DNA from 3 places in the Alcanivorax sp. NBRC 102024 genome. Region 2 is predicted to be linked to each of the others. Evidence: predicted binding sites of a transcription regulator. Region 2 holds the regulator's gene; each other region holds the start of a gene.

Region 1 (10,156 bases), on a different contig from region 2:
TGTTTATTGAGGGCCTGGAACAGTGGCCATAGCGTTTGTTTGCACCGCGTATCAGTGATGCTAGCAGCGTGGGCCGGGGGGCTCAATGCAGGGGGGACATAAGCCATGAGTCAGAGTGTAAACCGTTTTGCGGTGGGACCGGTGGTGGGTGAGGCAGGGGATTCCCATGTTCGGGTCTTCGGTGGCTTACCGAAAGGGAAACTGTCGGCCGGAGAAAAAGGGTTGTGGGGGCGTATCCGCTGGCGACGGGCGGGGGAGATGGACTGGTCACCGCCAAGGGCGTTCCGGCTCAATGGCAACTTCGATGGCTCTGGTGTGGTGATCCTCAACCAGCTGCAGCCGGGCACTCGCTACGAGTACCAGGCGGGCTGGGTGAACACACAAGAGGATGTGGCGCTGGACTGGAGCGCCGTAGAACAGGGGCAATTTCTTACCAACCAGCCGGATGCCAGCGCCACCCGCTTTTTTTTCGGATCCTGTTGTTATCGCTTTGTTGGCCTTGATGGCGAGATTCAGGATGATCGGGCGGACAAGATTTTTGCCGAGATGTCATCCCGGGCAACATCTTCGAAACCGGATTTTGTCCTTTTCGGCGGGGATCAGGTGTATGCCGATTCCATGTATAAATTTGGTGCCGCCTCCACGCGAGAGGACTTTGACGCGCTTTATCGGGAAAGCTTTTCCCAGCCCCATCTGGCCAAGTTGCTGCGCGAGACCAACAGCTACATGATCCTCGACGATCATGAAATCGAGAATAACTGGCCGGCTCGGGCCAATGCAGAGCTGTGGACCAGCAAATACCCGGCCGCGATCAAGGCCTATCAGATTTATCAGGCCTCTCACTCGCCGGCGGCCCCTCTGAACCAGGCCGGCACCTATCTGGATCGTGACCCGGACCGGTTCTGGTACACCTTCTCCCGGGGGCCGGCGGATTTCTTTGTCATGGATGTGCGTACCGAGCGGGTACTGAGCCGCTGGCCCTGGCAGCGCCGCATGATCGGTGATAGTCAGGAAAAGGCGTTTATCGAGTGGCTGGATCGTGATCCGGAGCGCATCAAGGTGCTGGTGACCTCGGTGCTCTTGTTCCCGGAACAACGCAGGCCGTTTCGTGGCAAGGATGCCTGGGAAGGCTTCATGCACCAGCGACAGCGTCTGCTGGAAGCCATGGGCCGCAGCCGTAGCGACAAGTTGGTGGTACTGAGCGGGGATGTGCATGCCTCCCTGTATGCCTGTCTGACCTTGAAGGATGGCAAGCAGGTACATAGCTGGACCTGCTCGGGCCTGTTCTGGCCCACCGCGCTGCGGGCGTTCCGCTGGTATCGCCCGATGATCCGGGTGCCGGGCGTATTGCATGGCGGTTGGGGCAAACCTCTGGGGAAAGTGGAGGTACCAGGGGAGGTGTTTAGTGACAACGCCTTCTCCGAGGTTACGTTTGATGCCGAGGGTGCCAGCTTCCAGCTGTTCGACCGCAGGCAGCGGCCGATCAGCGAGACAAGCCAGAAGATTCGCTGGCGCTGACCCGGAGTAATGAGAGGCTGTTTGCAGGCGTGGCGCTTGAGGCCTGGTCGGTCTGGAAGGGCACAGCGCGCGCCGCTGCTATCGTCTCTTCTCCAGCGATCTGGCCAGAACGGCATTGCTTCAATGGCAAATGGCTTACAGAAACTGTAGCGAATCGCGTCTTATCTTCCGGGTGGGACTCTCCTAAAGTGGATCTCGCAAGGACGCAATCGAACATGGATGTTCAATTTCGGCCCCGGTACAGCCCGCCCGCCATCCCCAAGTGGCGGGCGTTCTTTTCCTGCACTTTGATTGCCCCCCTCCGAATACGGATAATGCACGGCCCTGAACACGGAGCCGCCCATGTCTGATCCATCCGCAGATCGCGATATTCTCAAAGCCAAACTCAACCAGGAAACCGCCAAGGCGAACTGGAAAGAGCTGCAACCCTTCTTTGCCCGCGGCCAGACGGTGTATGTGGCGCCGGAGCTGGACCTGATCGAGGTTGCCCTGGCGTTTTCCGAAGACCAGGCTGATACCCTGTCTTTGTGGCGGGACAAGGGGCAGGTGGACAAGGTTACCGATGCGCAGGCCGGCCAGTGGTTCGAGGCCGACCAGGCACTGTGGACCGTGGTGGTAATGCCCTGGGTGCTGGTACAGCCGGTGCAGGTACAGTAAGACGCCAGAAGCCGGAGCGTAGGGTGCACTGAGCCTAAGGCGACGCCGAATCGGTGCAGTTCGCCTTAGGCTCAGTGCACCCTGCGTTATTGGTAAGGCCTGTTTCGAGTTTCAGTCACTTCCCTTGTCATCCCACTGTCGCGGTCTGCTGATCTAATCACGGCACCGGGCTGGTATTGATCTCTTCCTCCGGTATAGAGTGAAAGGAGGGAGCTTCTGGACAACTCCTTGCATGCTCAGGCTTCCAGGCTGGCTCACAATCTAGGCGCAATGTTAAAGGTGTGTGTCCACCCATCGAGACATTGCAACAACGAGTGTGGGCCAGCCTGGAAGCCCCGGAGGGCGAGGCCTGAAGGGCACATCTGCTGCGCTTTGCCGCCAGGAAAGGGATCCACCCTGACCGTTACGACAAAACACAACAGCTGTACCCTTCAGGCCACGCTGAGTACGCAAGGAGTTGTCCAGAAGCTCCCAGGGCCGCTGGCGCCTTGCCGGCGCGCCTGAACGGATGCCGGAGGATTCGATGCAGGATGACGTCGCGCAGCGCCAGGCCCTGTTACAGGCCCAGCTGGAAGCACTGGTTACCGCCCACGTCGGGGTTGAGCATCAACCCCTGTTCCGCAGTTTCATGGCGGCCTATTTCGAGATGAGCAGCCAGGCCGCGCTCACCGCCCGAACCCCCGAACAGCTTTTCCATATCGCCCAGCAGCACTGGATGATGGCTTTCCAGCGCCACCCGGAAGAAACCCTGATCCACCTGAAACCTCCCACCCGGTCCGGGGGACTGGCCGCCCTGAGGACGGTGACCGATGACATGCCGTTTCTGGTGGACTCCATTGCCATGGCGGTGCGTGATGCGGGTACCGCCATCGACTGGACGATTCATCCGGTGATCCAGGTGCTCCGCGATAATCACGGCCACATGACTCGGGTGGTGGGGGTTGGCGATGGTGAGCACCCGGCGGAATCACTGATCTATGTGGAATTCGAGCCGCTGGCCGAAGATGACGCCTATCAGCATCTGCAGGAACATCTGGAACAGGTGCTGGGGGAGTTGCGGGTGGTGGTGCAGGATTTTCCGGCCATGCTGGATAATCTGGAAACCACCCAGCGCAATCTCTCGGCGGAGTTTCCCAACCGGGACCAGGAAGAGCTGGCCGAAGCGCGTGCCTTCATCGACTGGCTCTCCCAGGATCATTTCACCTTTCTCGGCTATGCCCGTTCCCGGGCGGAGCCCGTGGCAGATGGCATCAAGCTGACCCTGGATGATGATGCGGGTCTGGGCCTGGCCCAGGCCGGTAGCCGTTACGCCAATGCGGAAGAATTTATCGCCCCCCATGACGAGATGGCAAAGTACATTTCCCATGGCCGTCTGGTGGTGGTGACCAAGGCCAATGCCCGCTCGCCGATTCATCATCCCCACTATATGGATGTGGTGTCGGTGAAACGCCTGGCCGAAGACGGCACGGTGGAAGGGACGGATCGCTATATCGGCTTGTTCTCTCTGGATGCCTACATCAACCGGCCCCGTGATATTCCGCTGATACGTCGCAAGGTCAACTATGTACTGGAGCGCTCCCGCCTGCCCGAGCGCTCCCACTCCGGCAAACATCTGCGCGATATTATCTATCAACTTCCCCGGGACGAGTTGTTCCAGTGCAGCGAGGAAGAGCTTTATCACACCTGCATGGGAATTCGCGCGCTGCGTGATCGCCATCATCTCAGCCTGTTCATGCGCCGTGATCGCTATGGCCGTTTCTATTCCTGCATGGTGTATCTCAGCCGCGAGCGTTATTCCCGAGAGCTGCGCGACCACGTCACCGCCGAGCTGAAAAGTCTTTGCAACGGGAATTCGGTGGAGCGCACCGTGGACTTCCTGCGCGAAGGGCTGGCCCGAATCCACTGCATTATCCGCATTCCCCAGGGCACTCGCCTGGCCATGTCCCAGGAACAGGTGGAAGAACGGTTGCTGGCGGTGACCCGGACCTGGGCGGACCAGCTTCGCGATATTCTCAAGAAGGACGGGGAAGAGGGTGCGGCGTTATCCCTGCGCTATGGCGATGCCTTTTCGGTGGGATATCAGGAAAACACCCGCCCCATGGAAGCAGCGGCAGATATTCAGTACCTGGCCCAGTTGCATGATGCCCAGCCGGTGTTGCCTTCCCTGTCGATCAACAGTCAGGACGGTGCGGCGTGCCCCACCAGTTTGCGTCTCTATAGCCAGAAGAAACCCATCGCCCTGTCAGAAGTCTTGCCGGCACTGGAAAATTTTGGCCTGCGAGTGGTGAGGCAAGAGCCCACCCAGGTCATGCCCCGCGAGGGTGAGGCCCAGTGGATTCAGGTTTTTGATGTTCAGGTGCATGGCGATTGCGCCCTGGGGCCGGTGCAGCAGAAGCGCTTTTTTGAAGAGGCGTTCCTGGAATGCTGGCACGGTCATACGGAGAACGATGGGCTGAATCGACTGGTGCTGCTGGCCGGACTGAACTCCCGGCAAATCGTCTGCCTGCGTACCTTGACCAAGTATCTGGTGCAGACCGGCTTGCCGTATTCCCAGGGCTACATGGAGCAGTTGCTGGCGGACCATGCCCGGATCGCTCGATCCCTGGTGCAGCTATTCGAGATCCGCTTTGATCCTGCCGTTAGCGATGAGCGCCGTAAAAATGAGGGCATCACCCTGGCCCAGACTCTGGATCACCAGCTGGATCAGGTGGCCTCCCTGGATGCGGACCGGGTGTTGCGGGCTTTTCTCAGTGTGGTGCGGGCCGGGCTGCGGACCAACTTTTACCAGCCGGATGCCGCCGGCCGTGACAAATCCTATGTGAGTCTGAAACTGGACCCGAGTCAGGTATCGGAATTACCGCCGCCGCTGCCCATGTATGAAACCTTTGTCTATTCCCCCCAGATGGAGGGGATTCATCTGCGTGGTGGTCCGGTGGCCAGGGGTGGGCTGCGCTGGTCTGACCGGCGAGAGGATTTCCGCACCGAGGTATTGGGCCTGGTGAAAGCGCAGATGGTGAAAAACGCCATTATCGTGCCGGTGGGGGCCAAGGGCGGATTCGTCCTCAAGCGCGGCAACCCGGCGGACCGGGAGGCCTGGCAGAAACTGGGCATCACCTGTTACAAGGAATTCATTCGCGGCCTGCTGGACATCACCGACAACCGGGTTGGCGACCAAGTGGTGCCGCCTGAATCGGTGGTCCGTCATGATGGCGACGATCCCTACCTGGTGGTGGCGGCGGACAAGGGGACGGCCACCTTTTCTGATATTGCCAATGGTCTGGCCGAGGAATACGGCTTCTGGCTGGGGGACGCGTTTGCCTCCGGCGGCAGTGCCGGCTACGACCACAAGAAGATGGGCATCACCGCCCGTGGCGCCTGGGAAAGCGTCAAGCGACACTTTCGGGAAGCGGGCAAGGATATTCAGACAACGCCCTTTACGGTGGTGGGCATTGGCGACATGGGCGGCGACGTGTTCGGGAACGGCATGCTGTTGTCCGAACAGATCAAGCTGGTGGCCGCATTCAACCACATGCACATCTTTATTGATCCGGACCCGGACCCGGCAACCACCTTTGCCGAGCGGCAGCGTCTTTTCACCACCCGCGGTACCACCTGGGAGGATTTCGATGCTTCGCTGATTTCCGAAGGGGGGGGCGTCTGGTCGCGCGGCGCCAAGAGCATCACCCTGAGCCCGCAGGCCGGTGAGGCCCTGGGGATCGAACAACGGACCCTGACCCCGGCAGAACTGATTACTGCCATTCTCAAGGCACCGGTGGAGTTGCTCTGGAACGGCGGCATCGGCACCTATGTGAAAGGCAGCAATGAAAGCCAGGCCCAGGTGGGGGACCGGGCCAATGATGCCATCCGGATTAACGGCCGCGACCTGCGCTGCCAGGTGGTGGGCGAGGGCGGCAACCTGGGGCTGACCCAGCTGGGCCGCATCGAATACGCATTGAACGGCGGCTGTATCAACACGGACGCCATTGACAACTCCGGCGGCGTGCACAGCTCCGACCGGGAAGTGAACATCAAGATTCCACTTAACCAGCGGCTGCGCGATGGTCGTCTGGATCGGGAAACCCGGGATCCGCTGCTGGAACGGATGACCGATGATGTGGCCAGCGCCGTGCTGCGCGACAACTATGTGCAGTCCCTGGCCCTCAGCCTGCTGGAATTCAATGCGCCCAGTCGTCTCGACGAACACGCCAACCACCTGCGCACCCTGGAGCGCCAGGGCATGCTTACCCGGTCGGTGGAATACCTGCCGGATGACGAAGGACTCAGCGAGCGGCGCACCCGGGGCAAGGGGCTGACCCGGCCGGAACTGTCGGTGCTGTTGTCCTACACCAAGAACGCCCTGTTCGATGCCATGCTGGCCACCGATGTGCCGGACGATCCGTTCTTCGATCAGGACGTCCTCAACTACTTCCCCAGCGAGCTGGTGGAATCCTACCGCGAGGATTTGCTGGCCCATGGCCTGCGACGGGAACTGATTGCCACCGTGCTTTCCAATGCGGTGGTCAATCGTATGGGGTTCTCCTTTGCTCATCGTTACGCGGACGAACACGGCTTGTCATTGCATCGCATCGTCAAGGCCTACGCCATGGCCCATGCGGTGTTTGACGGTGACCTGTACTGGGCGCCGGTGGATGGGCTGGATGGCAAAGTGGACAGCCAGGTACAGCTGCGACTTTATGGCCGTGTCATAGGTTTGATGAAACACGTCACCACCTGGCTGATCCATTACAAATGGGGGCGCCGTCCGGTGGCGGAAGCGGTCAATCGTTATCGCCAGTCCATTGGCGAACTGGAAGCCATGCTGCCGGACATCCTGCCGGGCAGTTACCGTCAGGAGTGGGATCAGGCCGTGACCGGTATGGGCGACGACGGTGTACCGGAAAAAGAGGCTCGCCTGCTCGCCAACACCATGGTGCTGGGTAGCGCCCCGGACGTGATCGAGCTGGCCTCACAGGCCCAGGTGCCACTGAAGCTGGCGGCGGAAGTCTATTTCCTGGTGGGTGATCATCTGCAGATTCTCTGGCTGTTGTCTTCCATCATCGACTTGAGCGTACAGGGCCGCTGGCAGGCCCTGGCCCGCGCCAACCTGCGCGAAGACACCTATCGCCTGCACCGTCAGGTCGCGGCCAAGGTGCTGGAGCAGGAGGGCGACAGCGCCACCGCCCGTTTCGAGGCCTGGGAGGACAAGGCCAGCCGCAAGGTTGCCTTCGGCATTCACCGCCTGCAAACCCTGCAGGCCGACAGCCCTCACGATTTCATGACACTGGCGGTCGGGGTAAGGGAGCTGCGCAAGCTGCGGAGTTTGTGAGGGCCCTTTATGTCCCGCCCTCATTTCCCCGTTGGCGCCTTGCTCGCAAGGCGCCAACGGAGTGGGTGGGTAGCGTTGGGTAAAAAGTATTGAGTCCGGGCTCGTCTCGATATACTGTACAAAAAGACAGTATTCGACAGGAGCCATTATGCCTGCTGTGAACCGGGGTACCCTCAGCCAGATACCGGGGCGCTTTGCCGTCAGCCACACTGACAGGGATGACGCGCCGGTGAACCGACCCACCCGCTATCACCGTGAACAGGCGAAAAGCCTGATCATGACCAACCGCAGTCCGGACCTGCCCTTCGAGCAGAGTATCAATCCCTACCGGGGCTGTGAGCATGGTTGCATCTACTGTTACGCGCGCCCCAATCATGCCTATGTGGATCTATCACCCGGGCAGGACTTCGAGAGTGAAATTTTCTGCAAGGACAATGCGGCGGAAGTGCTGCGCGATAGTCTGCGCAAACCTTCTTACCGTTGCCGCCCCATTGTGCTGGGCACGGTGACAGACCCTTACCAGCCCATTGAAAGAGAGCGTCGTATCACCCGCGAATTGCTGCAGGTGCTGGTGGATTGTCAGCATCCCTTCAGCCTGATTACCAAGAGCACCCTGGTGCTCCGTGATCTGGATCTGATTGCGCCCATGGCTCGTCAGAGCAGGGCTTCGGTGGCGGTGTCCGTGACCACGCTGGACAACCGTCTCAAGGGTCAGCTGGAGCCGAGGGCCAGTGGTGGCCGTGAGCGGATCAAGGTGATTCGTGAGTTAAGCCGGGCCGGTGTGCCGGTGACGGTGCTGGTGGCGCCGGTCATTCCCTTTATCAATGATCACGAACTGGAAGATATCGTCGAGCAGGTGGCCCAGGCGGGGGCGCAGCAGGCAGGGTATGTGGTGCTGCGCCTGCCCCATGAGGTGGGACCACTGTGGCAGGAATGGCTCCATGAGCATTACCCGGAGCGGGCGGAAAAGGTGATGTCGGTGATGCGGGATCTCCATGGTGGCGCCATTTACGATAGCCGCTGGCATCAGCGACAGAGCGGTCAGGGAGCCTGGGCGCATCTGTTACGGCAGCGATTTGCTTCCGCCTGCAAGGGGGCCGGCCTGGAAGCCAGGGAAGCCCAATCCCTGGATACCAGTGGCTTTGTGCCGCCGGGCCCCCATGGTCAGCTCAACCTCTGGGGGGTGGCCGAGGGGGCGATCTGAAGCGATGGCGCTGTTGGAGCTTTGCTCGTAAAGCGAAGATTCCTCTGAAAACCCGGGCTCTCAAGGGGTAGTGGCAAGGCAAATGGGTTAAGTGACCAGCGGTTATTTACATGGCGGTAAGTTTTCTCTAAATTAGTGACCAATGGTTACTTAATGGAGAGAAGACATGCAAGCAGTCGTTATTACTGGCGCCAGCGCCGGCATTGGTAAGGAATTTGCCCGGCAACTGGCGGCGGAAGGGAAGAGCTTGGTACTGGTTGCCCGGCGACTGGATCGGCTGGAAGCGCTCGCGGCTGAGCTGCGTGACGGGCACGGCATTGAGGTGGCGTGTATTGCTTCGGATCTGGCGCAGCCGCAGGCATCTGCAGAACTGGTCAAGGCGCTCGAAGAACAGCAGATTGCGGTGACCGGTCTGATCAACAATGCCGGCTTCGGTGATCGGGGGCAGTTTGCCGACCTGGATCTGCAGCGCCAGCTCGATATGGTTCAGGTGAATGTGACCGCCCTGGTAGATCTGACCTGGCGCCTGGTGCCGGCTCTCAAGCAGGCTCAGGATGCGTTTGTCATCAATGTGGCGTCCACGGCGGCGTTCCAGGCTGGTCCGAACATGACTATCTACTATGCCACCAAGGCGTTTGTCCTTTCGTTTTCCGAAGGTCTTCATGAGGAACTGAAAGCAAGCGGCGTGGCGGTGAGCGCCCTGTGTCCTGGCGCCACCGACTCCGAGTTCGCCACCGAAGCACACATGACCGACACCCTGTTGTTCAAGGCAGGCACCATGAGAACGGACGCGGTGGTGAAGAAATCCCTGGCGGCACGCCGTCGTGCCATTGTGATTCCCGGGCTGAAAAACCTGCTGCTGGTGTGGATGGGCAAACTGTCCCCCCGTATGATTACCCGCCGACTGGCAGGCATGCTGCAGGCGTAATCTGCAGACGACTTCTCCCATGGGAAGCATTGGGGCCGGGGCGAGCTGCATCCGAAATATTGAGCATTGATAGCGCGAGGGATAGTTGCCGTCATTGGCTAAACCAGGAGGTCGCGGTGGCACTTTAGCGCGGCTTCCGGGTGTTCAGACCAGGCGGCGTTTGTCTCCGTGCTTATCAATGACCCGGTCCCAATGACCCTGTAAGGGTGTGGGTGTTGTTCGCCTGAGGCCAATTGCACCCTATTGTCATGCCGCCCTGCAGGGTAATGACGGGATAACCGTTTCGGTGGAAATCAGGCCGGCATGATGTAAATGCAGGCCTGCTACCCGACTCAATCAGAGGTTCACTATGGCCGAATGTCCTTTTCAACGCGCCCGCTCCCCGGAGCAGAAGGCGGAACGGCGAGCCCAGATTCTTGCGGCAGCGGCCACCTTCTTCGAGCAGGAGCGTTTTGAAGCGATCAGCCTCGCGTCCATTGCCCGCAAGGCGGGCGTTACCAAAGCGGCCTTGTATCGTTATTTC
Region 2 (10,156 bases):
GGCACCGTCTTTTTAGTAGTAGACCAGAGGCGGTTGTGGAGCAACCCTCAAAGCGGCGCTCTCCCCCCCCTGGAAAGCCATTGAAAGCGCGTTATACTGCAGAAAAGTCACCGTCTCAGGGAGAGAACCGTGCCGAGCCCCTACCGCCGAATTCTGGTCGCCATTGATTGCAGTGATGAGTCTGCACAGGTGCTATCCCGTGCCGCCGGGGTCCTCTCCGGCAACGACGGTGAACTGCATCTGATCCATGTGATCGAGCCCCTGGCCCTGGCCTACGGTGCCGATGTGCCCATGGATGTGACCGACCTGCAGAGCGGCCTGATGCAACAGGCCCGCGAGACCGCTGACACCTATGCCAGCCGCTATCAGATTCCCGCCGACAATGTTCATGTGGAGCTGGGCTCCATTGAGAAGACCATTCTCGACCAGGCTGACAAGCTGCACGCCGACCTGATCGTGGTCGGCAGCCACACCCGCAGCGGCCTGGCCCTGCTACTGGGCTCCACCGCCCGGGGACTGGTGCCGGGGGCGCATTGTGATGTGCTGGCGGTGAAGGTGGATCAGAAAGGCAATTAATAGTTAATAATGAATAGTTTCGCGGTTGGATGCTTGAGGAATACGAAAGCAAAGAGGCCGCGCCCATAGTATAGGCGCGGCCTCTTGCGTTGCAGCACAGATAACTCATTCCGCGACGTTATTAATTATTCATTATTAACTATTAATTGCCCTCAAGTGAGCTGCAACGCCCCCGTCCCTTCCGGGCCTTCTTCATTCCAGCGACACAGCAATTCTGCCAGCCCCTGGGCCTGAACCTTGAGAGCCGCCAGTTCTTCCCGGCTGCCTTTCTCGCCGTGAAACACCGGGAGTTTGCGCATGGACTGGACCAGCTCGTGATCCGGAGACTGCATTCTTTTGACTTCCAGCGTCCAACGGATGTGATGAACGATCATGTGGAAAAAGGCCAGCCGCGTCGCCAGTGAATAAGGACCGTCATCCTCGTTGAACTGATTGAAGTCCAGGCTTGCCAGCACGGCTTCGCGGGCATTCTCCGCCACCTTGATAGTGGCGCTGCGCGGCGTGCCCAGCAGCATGGAAAGGGTGCCGAAGACTTCACCGGGAGAAACGTAATAAAGTGGCGTGTCGCCGGCATGCTCCGAGAGCACTTCCAGTTGCCCCCGCAACAGGAAATACAAGGTGGAATCCACATCCCCGGCACGAATCACCGTGTCACCGGAACCTGCCACCCACAGGCGCGTATTGCGCTCCAGATGCGCGAATTCATGCTGGTCGTCACGGGCAATTTCATTGAAAAACGGGACACCGGATAACAGTTGCCGAGTCCGTTGTTGGCCGAAATCATTATTATTGGCCTGCTCCATCTACTATCCCCAGGTCTGATGGAATTATTATCGGAGACTCCGGCTGCAGGGCGAATCCGGAAGGACACGCAACCGCTCAGAAGCTCCCTTCAATATGCTAGTGCCAGCGCTCCCATAGGACAACGATATCCTCCCTCAACGGTCGAAAAACCGACCCGGACAACTGTTCAAATAGCACTGTTCATATTATCAGTACCTGTGCTAGCATCGGTTTTGTAGCACCGGCTGTCAGCCTCGACTGACAGCCTGGTCAGCCAGAAGCGCCATTGGCGCCCCGGCATGGAACCGAAATCCTGCGGGAAACATGGAGAAGGTTATGAGCAGCAAACTCACCGATCGCCAGCAACAGGTACTGGATTGTATCCGCGAATGTATCGCCGATACCGGTATGGCTCCGACGCGTGCGGAAATTGCCGACATCATGGGCTTTCAGTCCAAAAATGCCGCCTCTGACCACCTGAGAGCACTGGAACGCAAGGGCTTTATCAAACTCCACAGCGACCGCTCCCGCGGGATTCAGCTACTCGATAATGCGTTCTGGTCGGAAGAAGAACTGCCGGTGGTGGGCAAGGTCGCTGCCGGCGTTCCCATCGAGGCAATCGAGAACGTGGAGCGCACGGTTCCCGTCCCCCAGGGGCTGTTCAAACAACGGCCAACCTACCTGTTGAAGGTACAGGGCGACAGCATGATCGAGGCCGGCATTTTCGATGGCGACCTGATTGCCGTACGTAAATCCAACGTGGCCCGCTCCGGCGAAATCGTGGTAGCCCGCATTGACGAAGAAGTCACAGTGAAGACCCTAAAGTTGAATAAATCCAGCGCTACCCTGCTACCGGCCAATGAGGCGTATGAGCCCATCAAGGTGCCGGCGGATCAGTTGATCATCGAGGGTATTTTTGTGGGGCTAATCCGTGATCCGAATTCTTACTAGTGCCGTTCTGCTATTGATGAGTGCCGTCGCCATGTCCGATACGAATCTTCTCGCCCCTTGCCCGGATTCGCCCAACTGCGTGTCCAGCCTGGCAACCGATGAGGACCGCCGGGTCGCTCCGCTGAAGGTCGCACAAACCCGCCAGGCAAGCATGGCCCGCCTGCAGGCACTGTTACGCCAGTTACCCCGGGTTGAATTCGACGTGGTCGGTCAGTCCCGCATTCAGGCCCGCTTCTCCAGTCGCCTGCTTCGCTTCGTGGATGATGTGACTTTTTATGTCCGTGAAGATGGCATGGTAGAAGTACGGTCCGCATCCCGGGTGGGTTACTGGGATTTAGGTGCCAACCGTCGTCGGGTAGAATCCCTGCGCGAACAACTGGCGGAGCAGGCCCCTGATGACAGCACCTCACAACTCTACCCTCAACACGGCTCCCGTTCATTGGGCTGATATCGGCGTCAACCTGACCGACAAGCAATTCCAGGACGATCGGGACCAGGTACTGGCACGCGCCCGCTCCGCCGGGGTGACCTGGCAATTGCTCACCGGTACCAATGTGGAAGAATCCCGCCAGGCCATAGCGCTGGCAAGCCAACACGACGATTTGTTTGCCACTGCCGGCCTGCACCCCCATAGCGCCCGCTTCTACTCGCCGGCGCTGGAAAAGGAACTGCGTGAACTACTGGGACAGCAGAGCGTAAAAGCCGCCGGCGAGATGGGGCTGGACTTCAATCGAGACTTTTCCCCGCGTTCCGACCAGGAGCACGCCTTTGAGGCCCAGCTGGCACTGGCAGTGGAGCATAAGCTACCGGTGTTTCTCCATGAACGTGATGCCCATGAACGCTTTGCGCCCATCCTGAAAGCCTATCGGGATCACCTTGTGGGTGCCGTAGTGCATTGCTTTACCGGTTCCCGCGAGGCACTTTTCGATTATCTGGACCTGGATTGCCATATCGGCATTACCGGCTGGATTTGTGATGAACGCCGCGGGAAACCACTGGCAGAGCTGGTGCACAATATTCCGGATAACCGACTGTTGCTGGAAACCGATGCCCCCTATCTGCTGCCGCGGGATCTACCGGAGCCGCCCCCGAAGAAGCGACGCAATGAGCCTTCATTGCTGCCCTGGATCGGTAAACGGGTGGCGAGTTTGCGGGGGCAAGATGTGGCCCGGGTGGCGGGCATGACGAGTGAAAACGCGCGAGCGCTGTTCAGATAAGCGAAACCAGACCCCGTTGGAGCTTTGCTCGCAAACCGAAGCTTCCCGAGGGAGGGAACTGCACCAAGCCCTCGCCTTGCAAGCAAGGCACCAACCGATCAGGTCTGGCTTCGCCAGTGAAAACGCACCCGCAGGGGCGGTATCACCTCGCCTTCCGGCTGCCCGACCATTTCCGCATGGGCGGAATGATGGAGCAAATGCGCCGTGCTGGTGACCAGGGTCTGGAGCTGGTTGTTGGCGTGCTCAGGGCCATTAAAGCGCATGATCTTGCCACTGTCGTCGGCCACCCAGTACCAGGTTTCACCGAAACGCACCTTGACGGTACAGACGGACAGGCAGGCTGAGAAGATCTCAACCTCATCGGCTTTGCGCTTGTGCAGTTTCTTCGGGCTGATGGTTTCCATATGAGCAATAATGGCTCCACGGCTGTGAAGCCCGCATCAATCACTCAACCTGCCAGAAATTGCTGCACATCCAGCAGACCAAAAGGCCAACCCAGCTCCCGTCCCTCCTTCATCAACACGGGAATGCGTTCACCGTATCGCGCCAGCAACTCATCATCCTCAGCCACATCAACCAGCGTCAGCGTGATATCCGGTGCCACCGTGGACACCAGCTCCCGGGCCTGTTCACAGAGATGGCAGCCCACCGTGGTGTAAAGCACTACACTCATCAGTCCTCCACATGCCGAATGGCATAGCAGACATGAATCCTGTCATTCCGGCGGAAGTCCTCCGGGATGCTCCAGCGGGTAATATCGTCTACCTGATACCACTTGCTGATACTCGGGTCGAGTTCAAACCGCCGATAGTTGCAGGAAAAATACAACACCCCGCCCGGCTCCAGCCGGCGCATGATCTTGCGGATCAGCTCACCGTGATGCTCTTCCACCACGAAGTCGCTGCGTGACTTGTTGTTGGAAAAGGTCGGCGGATCACAGAACACCAGATCAAACTGTTCCTGACATTCGTCCAGCCACCGCATGGTGTCGGCTCGCACCAGCTCATGCTGGTCAGTGGAGAAACCGTTGGCCGCCAGATTGCAGGCTGCCCACTCCAGATAACGTTTTGAGGCATCCACCGTGACGGTGCGTTTGGCGCCTCCCACCGCGGCGTGCACGGTCGCCGAGCCGGTGTAGGCAAACAGATTGAGAAAGCGCTTACCGCTGGCTTCCTCGGCAATCTTCAGTCGTGTCGGTCGATGGTCAAGGAAAAGACCCGTATCCAGATAGTCCTGCAGGTTGATCAACAGTTGTGCCTGCCCTTCGCGCACCAGCCGGTAACGGCCCTGGCCATCCAGTTTCTGATATTGCTGGTTGCCTTTCTGGCGCTCCCGGGTGCGCAGATGCACCTGCTCACGGTGCACACCCAGGGCGGCGCGGACTGCGGTTACCGCCAGATCCCGGCGTTGCTTGGCCTTTTCCGGGTCCACGGTTTTCGGCGCTTTGAATTCCTGAACCAGTACCTGGTCACCATAGATATCCACCGCCACATTGAACTCCGGTAAGTCCCGGTCGTAGAGGCGATAACACTGGATATCCTCGCGCTCCAGCCAGCGGCGCAGATGTTTGCCATTCTTGCGAAGACGGTTTACCAGGGGCTGCGCCCCTTCCGGTACGTCAAAGGCGGATGACTCAGCAATGGTCACCACCTCCACCGGCGCCGGCTGGCGAGAGTGATACAGACGGATGAAATTATTGAACGGTCCGTTCTTCAGTCGCCACTGGCCCTGCAGATCCATGCCGGAGCGGTCCATGACTTCCGCATCGGCTCCCAGCAACACCGCCTGCCAGTTCGGCGCCAGCCTGGCCAGCAATCGTCCCAGCGCGAAATGCAGCCAGCCGGCCTGCTGCTGTTCATCCAGGCGTTCGCCCCAGGGCGGGTTGGCCACCAGCAGCCCTTGATCGGCAAAATCCCGGGGACGCAGGGCCCCCAGTTCACGGCGCTCGAAGTGAATCGCCTGACGCACCCCTGCCCGCTCCGCATTCTGCTGGGCCAGCTGGATAGCGCGGCCATCCACATCGAAACCCTTCAGGGACATTTCGGGAAGCGGCTGACGGACGCTATCGGCCGCCTCCGCCATTGCCTCCTGCCAGAGCTGACGACGGCAACCCCGCCACTGCTGAAAACCGTACTGTTTGCGCTGGGCGCCGGCAGCCCAGCCAGCGGCGATTTGCGCCGCTTCGATGAGCAGGGTGCCGGAACCACAGAAAGGATCCATCAGGGCCGCCGGATGACTGCCATGACGCCAGCCTGACGCCCACAGCATGGCCGCGGCCAGGGTTTCCCGTAGCGGCGCCCGTCCCCCGGCCAGCCGGTAACCGCGGCGGTGCAAGGGATCGCCAGCCAGATCCAGCCACAGATGTGCCTGGTAAGGGTCCAGCCGGGCACGGATACAGCAACTGCCCCGGGCATCCCGGGAAATGGTGAACTGTGGCGGTAACGCCTGAATAAAGCGCTTGGTACTGATTCGGTTATCCCCACGCACTCCCACCCCGTGTTCCAGGTGGATATGCAGTGGCGCATCATTGCCCACCAGCGCCAGCCAGTCCTGGCTGGCAGCCAGCTTTTCCGGGGCAATATCGGGAGAGACCCCCAGGGTTCCCAGGGACAACAACACCCGCTCGGCAAGCCGTGACCACAGGCAGACCCGCAGGGCATCCGCAGTCCCGCCGCTAAACGCCACATGGGCGCGACCGGTTTCTGTTACCGATATCCCCAGTGACGACAGTTCATCGGCCAGCAACTCGGCAATGCCGGGCATGCTGGTGGCCACAAATTCCATTACTGATACCTCGTAAGTGACTGTTTTATGCGCAACGAAAAAATTAACGTTATATCTTTCAATGCGTTACACAAACTGTCATCAAGCTGCCCTTTATACGTCATATGCTTAACAAGCACGAACCATATTGCTACATGATATTCGACACCACCCCAACGGTTTCCCATACTGAATTGGTCGACCCCGATAACTGGCCTTGTTCTCTGCCAGGGGTCATTGTCAATACCGCTATCTGTGAAAGGGAAAGCGTCTATGAAGCGACAAAAACGAAACAAAGACGACCGCGCCTACAGCCGGGGATACAACGCCGGCCTGGATGGAAAATCTCGTGAGGAATGCCCGTTTGGCACCCTCAGTGCACGTACTAACTGGATGGGCGGCTGGCGCGAAGGTCGCACCGATTTCGCACAAGGAATGCTGGGGGTCTCCAGTATCCAGAATCTGAAAAATATCGGCTAACACCTGACTTAACAGTTCAACACCGCGCCGGCGTGTCACGCGCCGACTCACAGGGCCCCTCCCGGGCCCTTTTTAATTGCTGGCCTCTATCTCAGACAGCCCTGGGCCAAGCGCGGGCGATATCACCAATCAAGCCCGGCCCCTGATAAATCAGACCACTGTAGATCTGAACCAGATCGGCTCCCAGACGCTGCTTCTCCAGTGCATCGGCGGCACTATTGATGCCGCCCACGCCGATAATCGGAATTCGGCCTTTCAGCGCCTGGCTCATGGAGGCAAGCGCCCGGTTGGCAACAGGCGTCAAGGGGGCACCACTGAGGCCTCCCTGCTCATTCCCTTTGGGCAGCCCTTCGACCCCTTCACGGGACAGAGTGGTGTTGCCTACACAGACACCATCGATACCGTGCTGAACAAAGGCTTCCGCCATGGCCTGCAGCTCTTCGTCAGTGTTGTCCGGTGCGATCTTGATCACCAGCGGGACACGGCGGCGATGCTGCTGATCCAGACGGCTCTGGGCCTCGCGCAGCGTGCCGAGCAGCTCATTGAGGGCATCCCCGTGCTGCAGGCTGCGCAGGCCCGGAGTGTTGGGAGAAGAGACGTTCACCACCAGATAGGACGCGTAGGCATGCACCTTCTGCTGACAGATCAGGTAATCCTGGACCGCGTCTTCCACCGGCGTGTCCTTGTTCTTGCCGATATTGATACCCAGCACGCCCTTGTAGCGGCTCTGTTTCACCGCACCCACCAGATAATCCACACCAAGGTTGTTGAAACCCATTCTGTTGATCAGCGCCTGTGCCTTGGGCAGGCGAAATAAACGAGGCTGGGGGTTACCCGACTGCGGACGTGGTGTCACCGTACCCACCTCGATAAAGCCAAAACCCAGATCGGCCAGGCCATCGATGCAGTCACCATTCTTGTCCAGGCCCGCCGCCAGCCCCACCGGATTGGGGAATTCAATGCCCATCACCTCCCTGGGAGAGGCAGACACACTGCCCGGCCACAACTTGCCAGTCCGCTTGCGCAGCATGGCCAGAGTCAACTCGTGGGCATGTTCTTCAGACAGGGAAAACAGCAAGGGGCGAGCAAGGGAGTACAGCATGGGATAACCCGGATTGTGATAATGGCGGGCATTATAGCCAAGCTACCCAGGCACTTCGATGCTTTGTGTCGGACAGCGGCTCTGCCCAGGGTCAGGCGTCATGGAATCGTCTACCCATAGGAGTCATGCTCCCCCCTAAGGAGGATCTGCGACATGCGAACCGGGACCCGGCGAGGATACCGTGGCGCAGCTTGCTCCAGAGCTTTTCAAAAAGCCCTGTCGGCCCCGGATAATCCCGGCCACCCTGCGGGCAGTCCCCAAAAAAAACAAAAAAAGCCCGGCGAAGCCGGGCTTGAAAATAACCAACGAAACCAGCGCGTCAGTTAGCTTTTCTGACGAGCGCGGGCCGCATCAGGCTTGAGTAGGAAGGCGCCCAATGCAGGTAACAGCCAGAGGGCCCCGATCATATTCCACAGGAACATGAAGGTGAGCAGAATGCCCATATCCGCCTGGAACTTGATGGAACTGAAAGCCCAGAAGATCACGCCCACTGCCAGGGTAATCCCGGTGAAGGCCACTGCCTTGCCGGTGGTCTTGAGGGTTTCTCGGTAAGCCGATTCCAGGTCCATACCCTGTTTCAGGTAGTGGGCCAGCTTGCTGTAGATATAGATGCCGTAATCCACACCGATACCCACACCCAGGGCGATCACCGGCAGCGTGGCCACTTTCACCCCGATGCCCAGATGCGCCATGAGCGCCTGACAAAGAATGGACGTGAGACCCAACGGCACAATGATACAGATCACCGCACGGATGGAACGGAAAGCAATCAGCACCAGAATGGATACCACCGCATACACCAGCGCCAGCATGGGATACTGGTTGGCCTCGATGGTCTGGTTAGTGGCAGCTTCCACACCGGCGTTGCCGGAAGCCAGCTTGAACTCGATGACCTCTTCGTTATTGCGTTTTTCGGCAAAATCCGCCACCGCAGCGGTAACGCGATCCAGGGTTTCCGCCTTGTGATCATCCAGGAACACATAGACCGGCGCCAGAGAACAGTCCAGATTGTAGAGGCTGTCCGGCATGAAGCTCATCACGTTGTTCAGGGCATACTGATCCCGGGAAATGGTGGCCCATTTCAAGGAGCCCTCATTCATGTTGGTGGCGATCAGCTTGGTGGCTGAGGCAATGCTGACCACATCCTGCACACCCTCCACGCTCCGCAATGTCCAGGACAGATCGTCCACGGTCTCCATGGCCGGGTAAGTGTTACAGGACTCCACCGGCGTTTTCCCCATCACCACCAACACATCGGCACTGACGGAATAGTTGGATACCAGGAAGTTCACGTCATGGTTATACCGGTACCGGGGCTTGGGCTCATAGCCACGCGGGCAGTCCATGTCTTCGCACGGGTCCGGCCAGAGTTCCGGCGCACCCTTGTCCAGGTCACCGATTTTCAGGTCCTGGCTCATGTAGATGCCGACACCGTAACCGGCCACCGCAATCACAATAGAAATCGCCGCCAGTGGTTTGCGGGTAAACCGGGCAAACAATCCGGCCAGCGGATGCTCTTTCTTCTCGCCTGCCTGGATCTTGCGAACAGCCGCACCGCTCACTCCCAGGTAGGACAATACCGTCGGCACCACCAGCAGATTGGTGATAATGATCACCGCCACACCGATACTGGCGGCCATGGCCAGTTCGCGGATCACACCCACATCAATGATATAGAGCGTCAGGAACCCGATGGCATCGGACACCAGCGCCACCATGCCGGGCACATACAGTGACTGGAAGGTATTCCGCGCAGCGTCCAGCGGGGTCTGCCCTTCGGCCGCATAGTTGGCCAGGGTGTTGACGATCTGCACCCCATGGGACACCGCAATGGCAAACACCAGGAACGGCACCAGCATCGAGTAGGGATCAATGGTGAACCCCAGGGTGCTGACAATACCGAGCTGCCAGATCACCGCCACGAAAGAGCACACTGTCACCGTTACCGCACTGCGCAAACAGCGGGTATCAATCAGCAGCAATACTGCGATCAGCGCGAGGGTGAAGAAGAAGAACATGGCCACTTCTTCAGCCGCAGCCATCACATCGCCGGCTTTCTTGGCCAGACCGACAATATGAATGCGTACATTGGGATACTTGTCCTGATAGGTCTGGCGGATCTCTTCCAGACGGGCGGACAAGGCAGGAATATCCACACCGTTCTCGCCCAGGGCATCCAGCAAATGCGCATGCACTACGCTGGACTGGAAATTATCCGCGACCAATCGGCCCACCTGGCCCGAACGCAGAACATTGGTGCGCAGATCTTCCAGGCTGGCCTCGC
Region 3 (10,156 bases), on a different contig from region 2:
GTTTCGGCTTTGGCTTGGGTTTCGGTTCCGGTTTCGGCGCTGGCTTTTGCTCCGGCTTCGGCTTGCTCACCGGCGCCTTTTTCTGTTTGGACGTTTCTACCATGGTGGCTTTCACATGGGGAGGGATCACCGGCGCCTTGTGCAATGCCGGGTCGGTGCTCCAGCTGAACACCAGCAGCCCAAACACCAGCAGGTGAATGAACAGGGTAAACAGCAGCGCGGCGCCACGATCACTCATTGCTGCCCTGCGGTTCCGTTACCAGACCCAGCTGGGTAATGCCGGCTTCCTGCAAGGCACCCATCAACTGGACTACCTTGGCATAGGCCACCTGGCCATCGCCCTCGACCAAAAACAGGGTGGCAGGTTTCTGCTTGTGAATCCGCAAGGCATGCCCCTGCACCGTTTCCAGACTGGCAGACTTGCGGCTGTCACTGCCCACATCAATGTAGTAACTGCCATCAGCGGTCACCGAAATGATCACCGGCTCATCCTTGGTGGTATCAATGGGCTCGCTGTTGCTGTCGGGCAGGTCCACATTGATGCCCTGGGTCATCATCGGCGCCGTGGCCATGAAAATCACCAGCAGCACCAGCATCACATCGATGTAGGGCACCACGTTCATCTCGGCAACGAGCTTGCGCGGCACCCTGATCTTCACGCCGCTCATGGCTTACCCCTCGCGTCCGTGAACCTGACGGTGCAGTACCGAGGAGAACTCCTCGGCAAACATTTCGTTTTCGGTGAGCAGAGCATCACTTTGCGCAGAGAAACGGTTGTAGGCCATCACTGCCGGGATGGCGGCAAACAGACCAATGGCCGTAGCAATCAAGGCCTCGGCGATGCCGGGTGCCACCACACTCAACGTGGCCTGCTTCACGTTGGCCAGGGCCATGAATGAGTTCATGATGCCCCACACCGTACCGAACAGCCCCACATAGGGACTGGTGGACCCCACTGTCGCCAGAAAAGGAAGGTGCTTGGTCAAGCGGGTCTGTTCACGCTGCAGGGCCACACGCATGGCACGCTGGCTGCCATCCATCACCGCTTCAGCGCCACGGGTGCTTTTCGACAGGCGCACGAATTCCTGGAAACCGGCGCGGAAAATGGCTTCCGTGCCTGCGTCCACGTCCGGATCCTTGCGACTCTGGTTGTAAAGCGACGCCAGGTCATCACTGGACCAGAACTTCTCTTCAAACGCTCGCCCCGCCTTGTGGGCCCGGCCCATTACCCGATACCGACTGACGATCATGTACCAGGACGTCAACGACGCCAGCACCAACAGCACCATGACCAGTTGCACCACAATGGTGGCATGACTGATCAGACTGATGACGGACATACTGGATGCCTCAACCATTAAGCCCTTCTCCTTCGCTGGCTGCTTTGAATTTGTTGTACAGGTCCACCGGGATCCCGGCGGGCCTCAATGTATCTGCATTCACGCAGGCAACCTTGATCTCGGCCTGGCAAAGCAGTGTGTCAGCCCGGCGAACCTGCTGCTCGAAAAACAGCGTCGCCTTGCCCAATTGCTTCAAGCGGGCGGTCACTACCAGTGCATCATCAATGCGAGCCGGCTGACGGTACTGCACATTGGCCGAATGCACGACAAACTGGAAGTTCTCATCGGCCAGCACATAATGCTGATAACCCAGGGTGCGCATGAATTCCGTGCGCGCCCGTTCCATGAATTTCAGGTAATTCACGTAATAGACGATGCCACCGGCATCGGTGTCCTCGATGTAGACGCGCACCGGCAGGGTAAATTCCCCGTTTTGCGGCTTTTTTTCAATCATTAAACAAATCACCGTCCTTACGCGGCCGCTGCAACCCGAAATGCCGCCAGGCATGGTTGGTGGTAGCCCGGCCGCGCGGGGTACGCTGGATGAAGCCCTGCTGAATCAGATAGGGCTCCACCACTTCTTCCAGGGTGCCGGCATCTTCATTGAGCGCCGCCGCCAGGGACTCCAGACCCACCGGACCACCATCAAATTTATGCATGATCATGTCGAGCAAACGCCGGTCAGTGCCGTCCAGGCCGCAGCTATCCACTTCCAGCATGTCCAGCGCACGCTGGGCCATGGCTTCGGTAATTCGCCCTTCGCCCTTCACTTCCGCGTAATCGCGCACCCGGCGCAACAGCCGGTTGGCAATGCGCGGCGTACCACGGGCACGACGTGCCACTTCCAGGGCGCCGGCATCATCAATGGGAATGGCAAGAATGTCGCAGGCACGAATCACAATCCCGGAGAGATCTTCCACGGAGTAGAACTCCAGCCGCTGAACAATCCCGAACCGATCACGCAGAGGGGCAGTCAGCAGGCCCGCCCGGGTGGTGGCCCCCACCAGGGTAAACGGCGGCAGATCCAGTTTAATGGAGCGGGCCGCCGGCCCCTCACCGATCATGATATCCAGCTGGTAATCTTCCATGGCGGGATAGAGGATCTCTTCCACCACCGGAGACAGGCGGTGAATCTCATCCACGAACAGCACATCACCCTCTTCCAGGTTGGTGAGGATGGCCGCCAGGTCGCCGGCCTTTTCCAGTACCGGCCCGGAGGTAGACTTGAGTTCGCAGCCCATTTCCCGGGCAATGATATGCGCCAGGGTGGTTTTACCCAGACCTGGCGGGCCAAAGATAAGGGTGTGATCCAGCGCTTCCTGGCGGCCGCGGGCAGCATCAATGAAGATTTCCATGCGCTCGCGGACTTTCGGCTGGCCTTTATAGTCAGCCAGACTGGCCGGGCGGATGGCCCGGTCCTGCTGTTCTTCACCGGTGCCAACAGCGGCAGCTGAAATCAGACGGTCGTTTTCCATGCTTGCAGTAGGGAGACCCAGCGTTATGAGAGTGATGTTGAGCTAGCGTAGACGGATTGGTACCGGCAGTCATCTTTCCCTGTAGATTTCCTGGAAGAGCCTGCCGAAGGCGCCCTGTGATGGGTCGCAAAGTAAACCATGATGCCAAGGCTGCAATGCGAGCCACGAAAAAACGTCAGGTTTTCAAACGCCCTTCAGTGGATTCGCCGCCAGGTTCGCCATGCGAGCATGGCTCCTACCAGGGTCAGCGCGCCAGACTTTTCAGTGCCAGGCGGATCAGTTGCTCACTGGTGGCGCCTTCCTCTGCCACCTTGCCAACGGCGGCGGCGGCATCCTTGTTACGGTAACCGAGCGCTTCCAGGGCAGCGATGGCATCGGAGCGGGCATCGTCCGGCTGGGCCAGAGGCGTCTGCCCCGGCAGGGACACTGGACCACCATCAATCTTGTCGAGCCGATCACGCATTTCGATGACCAGTCGTTCGGCGGTTTTCTTGCCAATGCCCGGCACTTTCACCAGCGAGGTGGTGTCCTGATCGTGAATGCATTGCGCCAGCCGGTCTGCCTCGATGCCGGAGAGAATGGCCAGGGCCATTTTCGGGCCGACGCCGTTGACCTTGATCAGTGCCCGAAACAGCTCGCGCTCATAGCGATCAGCAAAGCCATACAGCAACTGGGCGTCCTCACGCACCACGAAATGGGTGTGCAGGGTGAGCGGCTCACCGGTCTCCGGCAAGCTGTAAAAAACGGTCATGGGGGCTTCCACTTCATAGCCCACCCCGTTCACATCCAGCAACAGCACTGGAGGGCGTTTCTCGAGCAGGGTTCCGCGCAGTTGTCCTATCATGGCTGTGTTTTACTGTCCTTTTTAGCGTATTCGTCCGTTTCTGACTGCGGTGGCTCCACCCATCCGGGCCAGTGACACACGCATATGGGCATGACACAAGGCGATGGCCAACGCATCGGCGGCATCTTCCTGGGGGCGCTTTTCCAGGCCAAGCAGATACTTGACCATTTCCGCCACCTGCCCCTTTTCCGCGCCGCCGCGCCCTACCACTGCCTGCTTTACCTGGCGGGCAGAGTATTCAAACACCGGCAGCGAAGCCTGCATCACCGCGGCAATGGCCGCTCCCCGGGCCTGCCCCAGTTTCAGGGCGGAATCCGCGTTGCGGGCCATGAACACCTTTTCGATACTCACTTCCGCTGGACCATAATCCATCACCACCTGATGAATACCGGCGAAAATCTCACCCAGGCGCGGGGGAATGTCCTTATGGGTCGTAGTAATGGTCCCGAAGGCCACTGCCCGACTGCGGTTGCCCACCTGCTCCACCAGACCGTAGCCGGTTCGCCGGGAGCCGGGGTCGATCCCCAGTAGTAATGCCATAAGCCGCTGACCCGAAAATAAAAACTGGTCCAGTTGTACCTTACAGCTGTCCATATGTCCAGTTGAAGCAGCTTCTAGCTTCTAGCTTCTAGCTTCTAGCTTCTAGCTTCTAGCTTCTAGCTTCTAGCTTCTAGCTTCTAGCTTCTAGCTTCTAGCTTCTAGCTTCTAGCTTCTAGCTTCTAGCAGGATTGTGGCCCGGCCCGAAGGATGCGCAAGCCAAATAACAAAAAACCCCGACTCTGCGGGGTTTTTTGTTTTCCTGATAGCTAGCAGCTCGTAGCTAGTAGCTATTCCTCTTCTTCCGACGGCCAGCTGGCATTGGTGTAAACGTTCTGCACGTCGTCCAGATCTTCCAGCATATCGATCATCTTCTGCACGGTTTCAGCGGTATCCGCATCCATCTCCGCTTCCGTGGAGGGATGCATGGTGACTTCCGCATCGGCAAACTCCAGGCCGGCCTCGCGCAGGGCGTCAACCACATCACCGAACTGCTTGTCCGGCGTAGTAATCACCAGGAAGCTGCCATCGTCGTTTTCTTCCACGTCCTCGGCACCGGCTTCCAGGGCCACTTCCATGAGCTTTTCTTCGTCCACGCCGGGCTCGAAGAAGATCTCGCCACGCTTGGTGAACAGGAAGGCCACGGAACCGCTGGTGCCCAGATTACCGGCAAACTTGGAGAATGCATGGCGCACCTCGGCGACGGTACGGTTGACGTTGTCGGTCATGGTTTCCACCAGCACCGCCACGCCTCCCTTGCCGTAGCCTTCGTAGGTGATCTCTTCCATGTTGGCATCGTCATCACCACCGGCGCCGCGCTTGATGGCCCGGTCGATGGTGTCGCGGGTCATGTTCTGACCCAGGGCCTTGTCTACCGCCGCCCGCAGGCGCGGGTTGTCCGCCGTTTCACCGCCGCCCATTCTGGCCGCCACGGTGATTTCACGAATCAGTTTGGTAAAGATCTTGCCGCGCTTGGCATCCTGGGCCGCCTTGCGGTGCTTGATATTGGCCCATTTACTGTGTCCTGCCATGGTGTCTCCCGTAATTGCTACGAACAGACCGGCGCGGCCGGGCCGCGCCGCCGGTTGTTATCGAATCAACTGTCTTCTTTTCGTACCTGCACACCCACTTCACGCAGCTGCTTGCTGTCCACCGGTGACGGCGCATTGGTCATCATGCAGGAGGCGGTCTGGGTTTTCGGGAAAGCGATCACGTCACGAATGGAGTCACAGCCGGTCATCAGCATGACCATGCGATCCAGACCGAAAGCCAGACCACCGTGGGGCGGTGCACCGTATTTGAGACCGTCGAGCAGGAAGCCGAACTTTTCGTCCGCCTCTTCATCGGAAATACCCAGGGCCTCGAACACGGTACGCTGCATGGCCGGGTTGTGGATACGGATAGAACCCCCACCCAGTTCGGTACCGTTGAGCACCATGTCATAGGCACGGGACAGGGCCCCTTCCGGGTTGCTCTTCAGTTCTTCCGGGCTGCAGCTGGGCATGGTGAAGGGGTGATGCAGGGCGTAGTACTGACCCTCGTCCTCTTCGAACATGGGGAAGTCCACCACCCACAACGGGGCCCAGTCGCCTTCGACCAGGTTCAGGTCGTGGCCCACTTTGACGCGCAGCGCACCCAGCGCTTCGTTGACGATCTTGGCCTTGTCGGCACCGAAGAAGATCAGGTCGCCGGTTTCGGCGCCGGTGCGCTCCAGAATGCCCTGGATGGCCTCTTCGGTGAGGAACTTGAGGATCGGCGATTGCAGCCCTTCAGCACCCGCCGCCAGATCGTTGACCTTGATGTAGGCCAGCCCCTTGGCGCCGTAGATGCTGACGAACTTGGTATAGCCGTCGATGTCCTTGCGGGACAGGCTGCACCCTCCCGGGACTTTCATGGCCGCCACACGCCCTTTCGGATCGTTGGCCGGGCCGGAGAACACCTTGAAGTCCACACCGGCCAGCAGATCGGCGATGTCGATCAGCTCCAGCGGGATACGCAGGTCCGGCTTGTCGGAACCAAAACGCTGCATGGCTTCAGAGAACGGCATGCGCGGGAAGTCCGGCAGCTCCACATCCAGCAGCTCCTTGAACACCGAGCGCACCATGCGTTCGGTGATGCCCATGATGTCCTCTTCCTCCACAAAGGAAGCTTCCAGGTCAATCTGGGTGAACTCCGGCTGACGATCGGCGCGCAGGTCCTCATCACGGAAGCACTTGGCAATCTGGTAGTAGCGGTCGAAGCCCGCCACCATCAGCAGCTGCTTGAACAGCTGCGGAGACTGCGGCAAGGCGAAGAAGCTACCGGGATGGGTACGGCTGGGCACCAGGTAATCCCGGGCACCTTCCGGGGTGGCCCGGGTCAGGATCGGGGTTTCCACATCCATGAAGCCTTCGCCTTCCAGGAAGGCGCGGACCACGTGGGTCAGCCGCGAACGGAACTGGAAGTTACGCAGCACTTCGGGACGACGCAGATCCATATAGCGATACTTGAGGCGCACTTCTTCGCCAGCGGCGGAATGGGCATCCAGCTCGAACGGCGGCGTTTGCGCCTCGTTGAGAATGGTCAGTTCCTTGCCCAGCACTTCGATATCGCCGGTGTCCATCTTGCTGTTGCGCACCGCTTCATCGCGCATACGCACCAGACCGGTCAGGCGCACCACGTATTCGCTGCGAACCTTGTCGGCCAGCGCGAAGGCTTCCACGGTGTCCGGATCGAACACCACCTGCACCAGACCATTACGGTCACGCAGGTCGAGGAAAATCACCCCACCGTGGTCACGGCGGCGACTGACCCAACCGCAAAGCTCAACTGTTTCTCCATCGTGGGAGGCTCGCAAATCACCGCAATAATGGCTTCGCATGCTTAACTTCCGCTTGTATTTCTGAGGGCGCTACCCGGGGCCAACCGCATCTGTCGGCAGTACCAGTCCCCGGGTCGCTGAAAAAGGCGCCACAGTATAGCGATTCCACCGCCTGCGAGCCATGCCGGGGGGCGATTCCCTGCCAAACAGGCCACATCCGCCCCATTTTTGTTGAAAGTCCGTAAAAAATAGTGGTTTCACGGCTTGTGCAGTGAAAATTCATGGCATATAACAGATGCGAACCAATTCAGTGGCCCTCTGAGTTTGCGCAGTCCAGGGGCGTACCTGACAGGGAAGCAAGACCGGTTCCCCGCCGATCGGCGGAGACACACATTCTCAGGAAGACACAAAACAAGGGGTAAGTAATCCATGGCTGCAAAGAAAAAGACAGCTGCCAAAGCCACCAGCGCTACTGCGGCTCGCAAGGTTAAAACCATCACCGAACCGATGAACAAGACCCAGATCGTTAACCAGATCAGCGATACCACCGGCCTGACCAAGAAAGACGTCAACGCCGTATTCGATGAGCTGGCCGACATCATGGAAGGTCATCTGAAGAAACGCGGTGCTGGCCAGTTCACCCTGCCGGGCCTGATGAAAATCGTCACCCAGAAAAAACCCGCCACCAAGGCACGCAAGGGCATCAACCCGTTCACCGGCGAAGAAACCACGTTCGCCGCCAAGCCGGCCCGCACCATGGTAAAAGTGCGTCCGCTGAAAAAGCTCAAGGACATGGCATCCTGATGCCGCTTGCCACCGCCGGGCTCCGGCCCGGCGGTTGACCTTCTCTTTTCCCTCCTCTGGCCCCTGGCCACCCCAGCCTCTATAATCCGCGCCCACTGATATCACGCTGACTGACCCTGGTTGTTTTCTGGCCAACCGCAGCCACTCCGAGGCGCCAGCATTCAGCCCCTGCACAACACTAGGAGCGCGCCCATGGCAGAGCGTAAGGACAAAAAGAAGGTAATCGGCGAGCCGATGACCGACGAACAGATCAAGGTTTTCCTGGATTTCTCCAGTGAGGAAGGGGTCGACGCCGACTTCCACGTGCTCGAGAAAGCCTACCGGGCCCTGCGGGCCGAAGATTTCGAGCGCTTCATCGGGTTCTTTCAGGAAAACGGCCGGGATATCAACGCCCGTGACCCCAAGGGCCGCACCCTGCTGGCCCTGATCGAGAGCCACCCGAAGTGCAGCGACTATGCCCAGCTGCTCCGTGATGCCGGCGGCACCCGCTAGCTGGCTGCCAGGGAGTCTCTGAATAACCCCTTGCGTACCCGGCGAGGTGTTGCCCAGCGGCTCCCTGAGACCTCCCCCGTCGCCTGACTCCTGTCGGGCAGCAACCCTACAGATACATTTCCCAAGGGAAATAGATACCCTCAGAAACTTGTCCACCGCCCAAGCCCATGGCATTGTTAAGCCATTACAAGGGCTATCGGGGCCCGGCGATCATATAGCCTCCAAAACGGGGTATTGGGAAAAGCCTGACAAGGCTTCGCTGACGTTTTTGTTTCCTCTGTCTTCACAGGCAGCGGGCGGCAAGGACTACAGCACGTTGTATTCCCTACCCTGATAAAACACACAACAACAACAAGAGCTGTAACCATCATGACAGCATATCCTCAACGACTCTGGCACTCCCTTTGTCTGATCGCGCTTTGTACATTGAGCTTGCAACTTCATGCGGCGCGGGACGATGACTACGATGATGAAATGGACGAAGTCACCGCGGAAGAACTGCAAATGCAGGAAATCCCCGTGGATGAACGCATCTTCCAGGAAAAATGGAACGACGTCCCCTACAAGAAAAGCTACTTCACCTACACCGACGCGCAAATCCGGGAAAAATGGGATTACCTGATGCGCGGCCTGAAAGTCCCCTACCCCTCTGCGGACTACATGCGCACCCAGTTCAAGAAATACCCCTTTATGTCTGAAGACATCCAGAACTGGGATGGCAAGGATTTCGACGGTCTGGAACGCCGTTACCTGGAAGTGTGGCGAATGTTCTTTGCCGGTGATTTCCAGAAAGCCCGGGAAGAGGGCCTGAAACTGGGCGCCATCGGCAAGATTCCTTCCCTGTTCTCCCAGCTCATGTATGCGATTTACCTGGCGGACCGCCAGAGCACCAAGTACATGATGCTGCAGGACGTGGCGAACCAGGCCCAGGAATATTTCGACGATATGAAGGAAGCTGAGGATGACCCGGAGGTAGCGCCGATCGTGGCCACCGTGAAGCTGGGTTACGCCTACGCCATCGCGCGTATCGCCGAAGAATCTCCGGTCCCCATCGTTGTCGCACGACGCTATATCGGCAAGATCAAGAGCAGCGCCGAGGAAGTGGTGGAAGTTATGCCGGAGCAACCGCTCGCCCATGCTTTCCGCGCAGGCGTGGATGCCGGCATCATGCGCCGGGTCGGCAAGTTCACCGGCCGCATGACCTACGGGGCACGCACCACCACCGTGGAAGAGTCCTTCGCTGAAGCGCTGGAAATGGCTGGCGACATTCCCATCGTCAACTATGAATACGCCAACGCCCTCATTTACATGAACCGCAAGCGCGATCTGAATGAAGCGATCAGCTACCTGGAAAAGGCCATGAAAATCCGTCCGGAATTTTCCATGGATGCCCTGGACGTGATGTATTCCTACAAGCGCCTGCAGGAAGTGCGGTTGTATGCCCTGAACTTCCGCAGCTTCCGCAAGTTTGAAAAGCTGCGCCGCAAGTTCAGCAAGCAGACGGACCGTAATCTGACCAGCATCATCAGCGATCCGCTGACCATGGATATGCTGAACAATCCGGAAAACTACGTGCTGCCCCCACGCGGCTGATGTCACTCTACGAAGATACGCTGTTCCCGGTATTACTGGATTGGGCAACCCGTCCGGTCTACCGGGATCGCGAGCGGATCATCGGCCAGGCCCGGGGACGTGTTCTGGAACTGGGAGTCGGCACCGGCAGCAACTTTCCTTTCTATGGCGATGCGGCCACAGAGATCCACGGCATCGAACCGGCTCAGGCGCTGTTAACGCTGGCGCAGGAAGCGGCCAGCCAGTGTGCGCGGCCGGAGCGGTTTGTGTTGCGCACCGGTGATGCCCAGCA

Evidence for each region. The regulator LexA, encoded in region 2, represses DNA repair genes until DNA is damaged. The targets are predictions, from matches to a motif close to TACTGTNTANNTANACAGTA.
Region 1: the regulator LexA is predicted to act here: its motif matches at 7,614-7,633, upstream of A0251_RS07785 (PA0069 family radical SAM protein).
Region 3: the regulator LexA is predicted to act here: its motif matches at 4,244-4,263, upstream of ruvC (crossover junction endodeoxyribonuclease RuvC).

The regions. Positions count from the first base shown of each region.
Region 1 is NZ_BDAS01000003.1:323,749-333,904, reverse strand. Features, by position in the region: gene A0251_RS07800 (alkaline phosphatase D family protein) at 106-1,518, shown strand; gene A0251_RS07795 (DUF2288 domain-containing protein) at 1,861-2,175, shown strand; gene A0251_RS07790 (NAD-glutamate dehydrogenase) at 2,699-7,501, shown strand; gene A0251_RS07785 (PA0069 family radical SAM protein) at 7,650-8,705, shown strand; gene A0251_RS07780 (SDR family oxidoreductase) at 8,872-9,633, shown strand; gene A0251_RS07775 (TetR/AcrR family transcriptional regulator) at 9,983-10,156, shown strand, end outside.
Region 2 is NZ_BDAS01000004.1:209,019-219,174, reverse strand. Features, by position in the region: gene A0251_RS08930 (universal stress protein) at 130-576, shown strand; gene A0251_RS08925 (cyclic nucleotide-binding domain-containing protein) at 729-1,379, opposite strand; gene lexA (transcriptional repressor LexA) at 1,696-2,310, shown strand; gene A0251_RS08915 (DUF1499 domain-containing protein) at 2,342-2,758, shown strand; gene A0251_RS08910 (TatD family hydrolase) at 2,706-3,527, shown strand; gene A0251_RS08905 (DUF6482 family protein) at 3,626-3,931, opposite strand; gene A0251_RS08900 (glutaredoxin family protein) at 3,976-4,200, opposite strand; gene rlmKL (bifunctional 23S rRNA (guanine(2069)-N(7))-methyltransferase RlmK/23S rRNA (guanine(2445)-N(2))-methyltransferase RlmL) at 4,200-6,311, opposite strand; gene rmf (ribosome modulation factor) at 6,564-6,770, shown strand; gene A0251_RS08885 (quinone-dependent dihydroorotate dehydrogenase) at 6,862-7,872, opposite strand; gene A0251_RS08880 (RND family transporter) at 8,196-10,156, opposite strand, start outside.
Region 3 is NZ_BDAS01000006.1:105,694-115,849, reverse strand. Features, by position in the region: gene A0251_RS11185 (cell envelope integrity protein TolA) at 1-238, opposite strand, end outside; gene tolR (protein TolR) at 231-668, opposite strand; gene tolQ (protein TolQ) at 672-1,358, opposite strand; gene ybgC (tol-pal system-associated acyl-CoA thioesterase) at 1,351-1,794, opposite strand; gene ruvB (Holliday junction branch migration DNA helicase RuvB) at 1,787-2,815, opposite strand; gene ruvA (Holliday junction branch migration protein RuvA) at 3,060-3,659, opposite strand; gene ruvC (crossover junction endodeoxyribonuclease RuvC) at 3,681-4,199, opposite strand; gene A0251_RS11150 (YebC/PmpR family DNA-binding transcriptional regulator) at 4,487-5,227, opposite strand; gene aspS (aspartate--tRNA ligase) at 5,293-7,056, opposite strand; gene A0251_RS11140 (HU family DNA-binding protein) at 7,426-7,800, shown strand; gene A0251_RS11135 (PA4642 family protein) at 7,993-8,292, shown strand; gene A0251_RS11130 (hypothetical protein) at 8,662-9,885, shown strand; gene A0251_RS11125 (class I SAM-dependent methyltransferase) at 9,885-10,156, shown strand, end outside.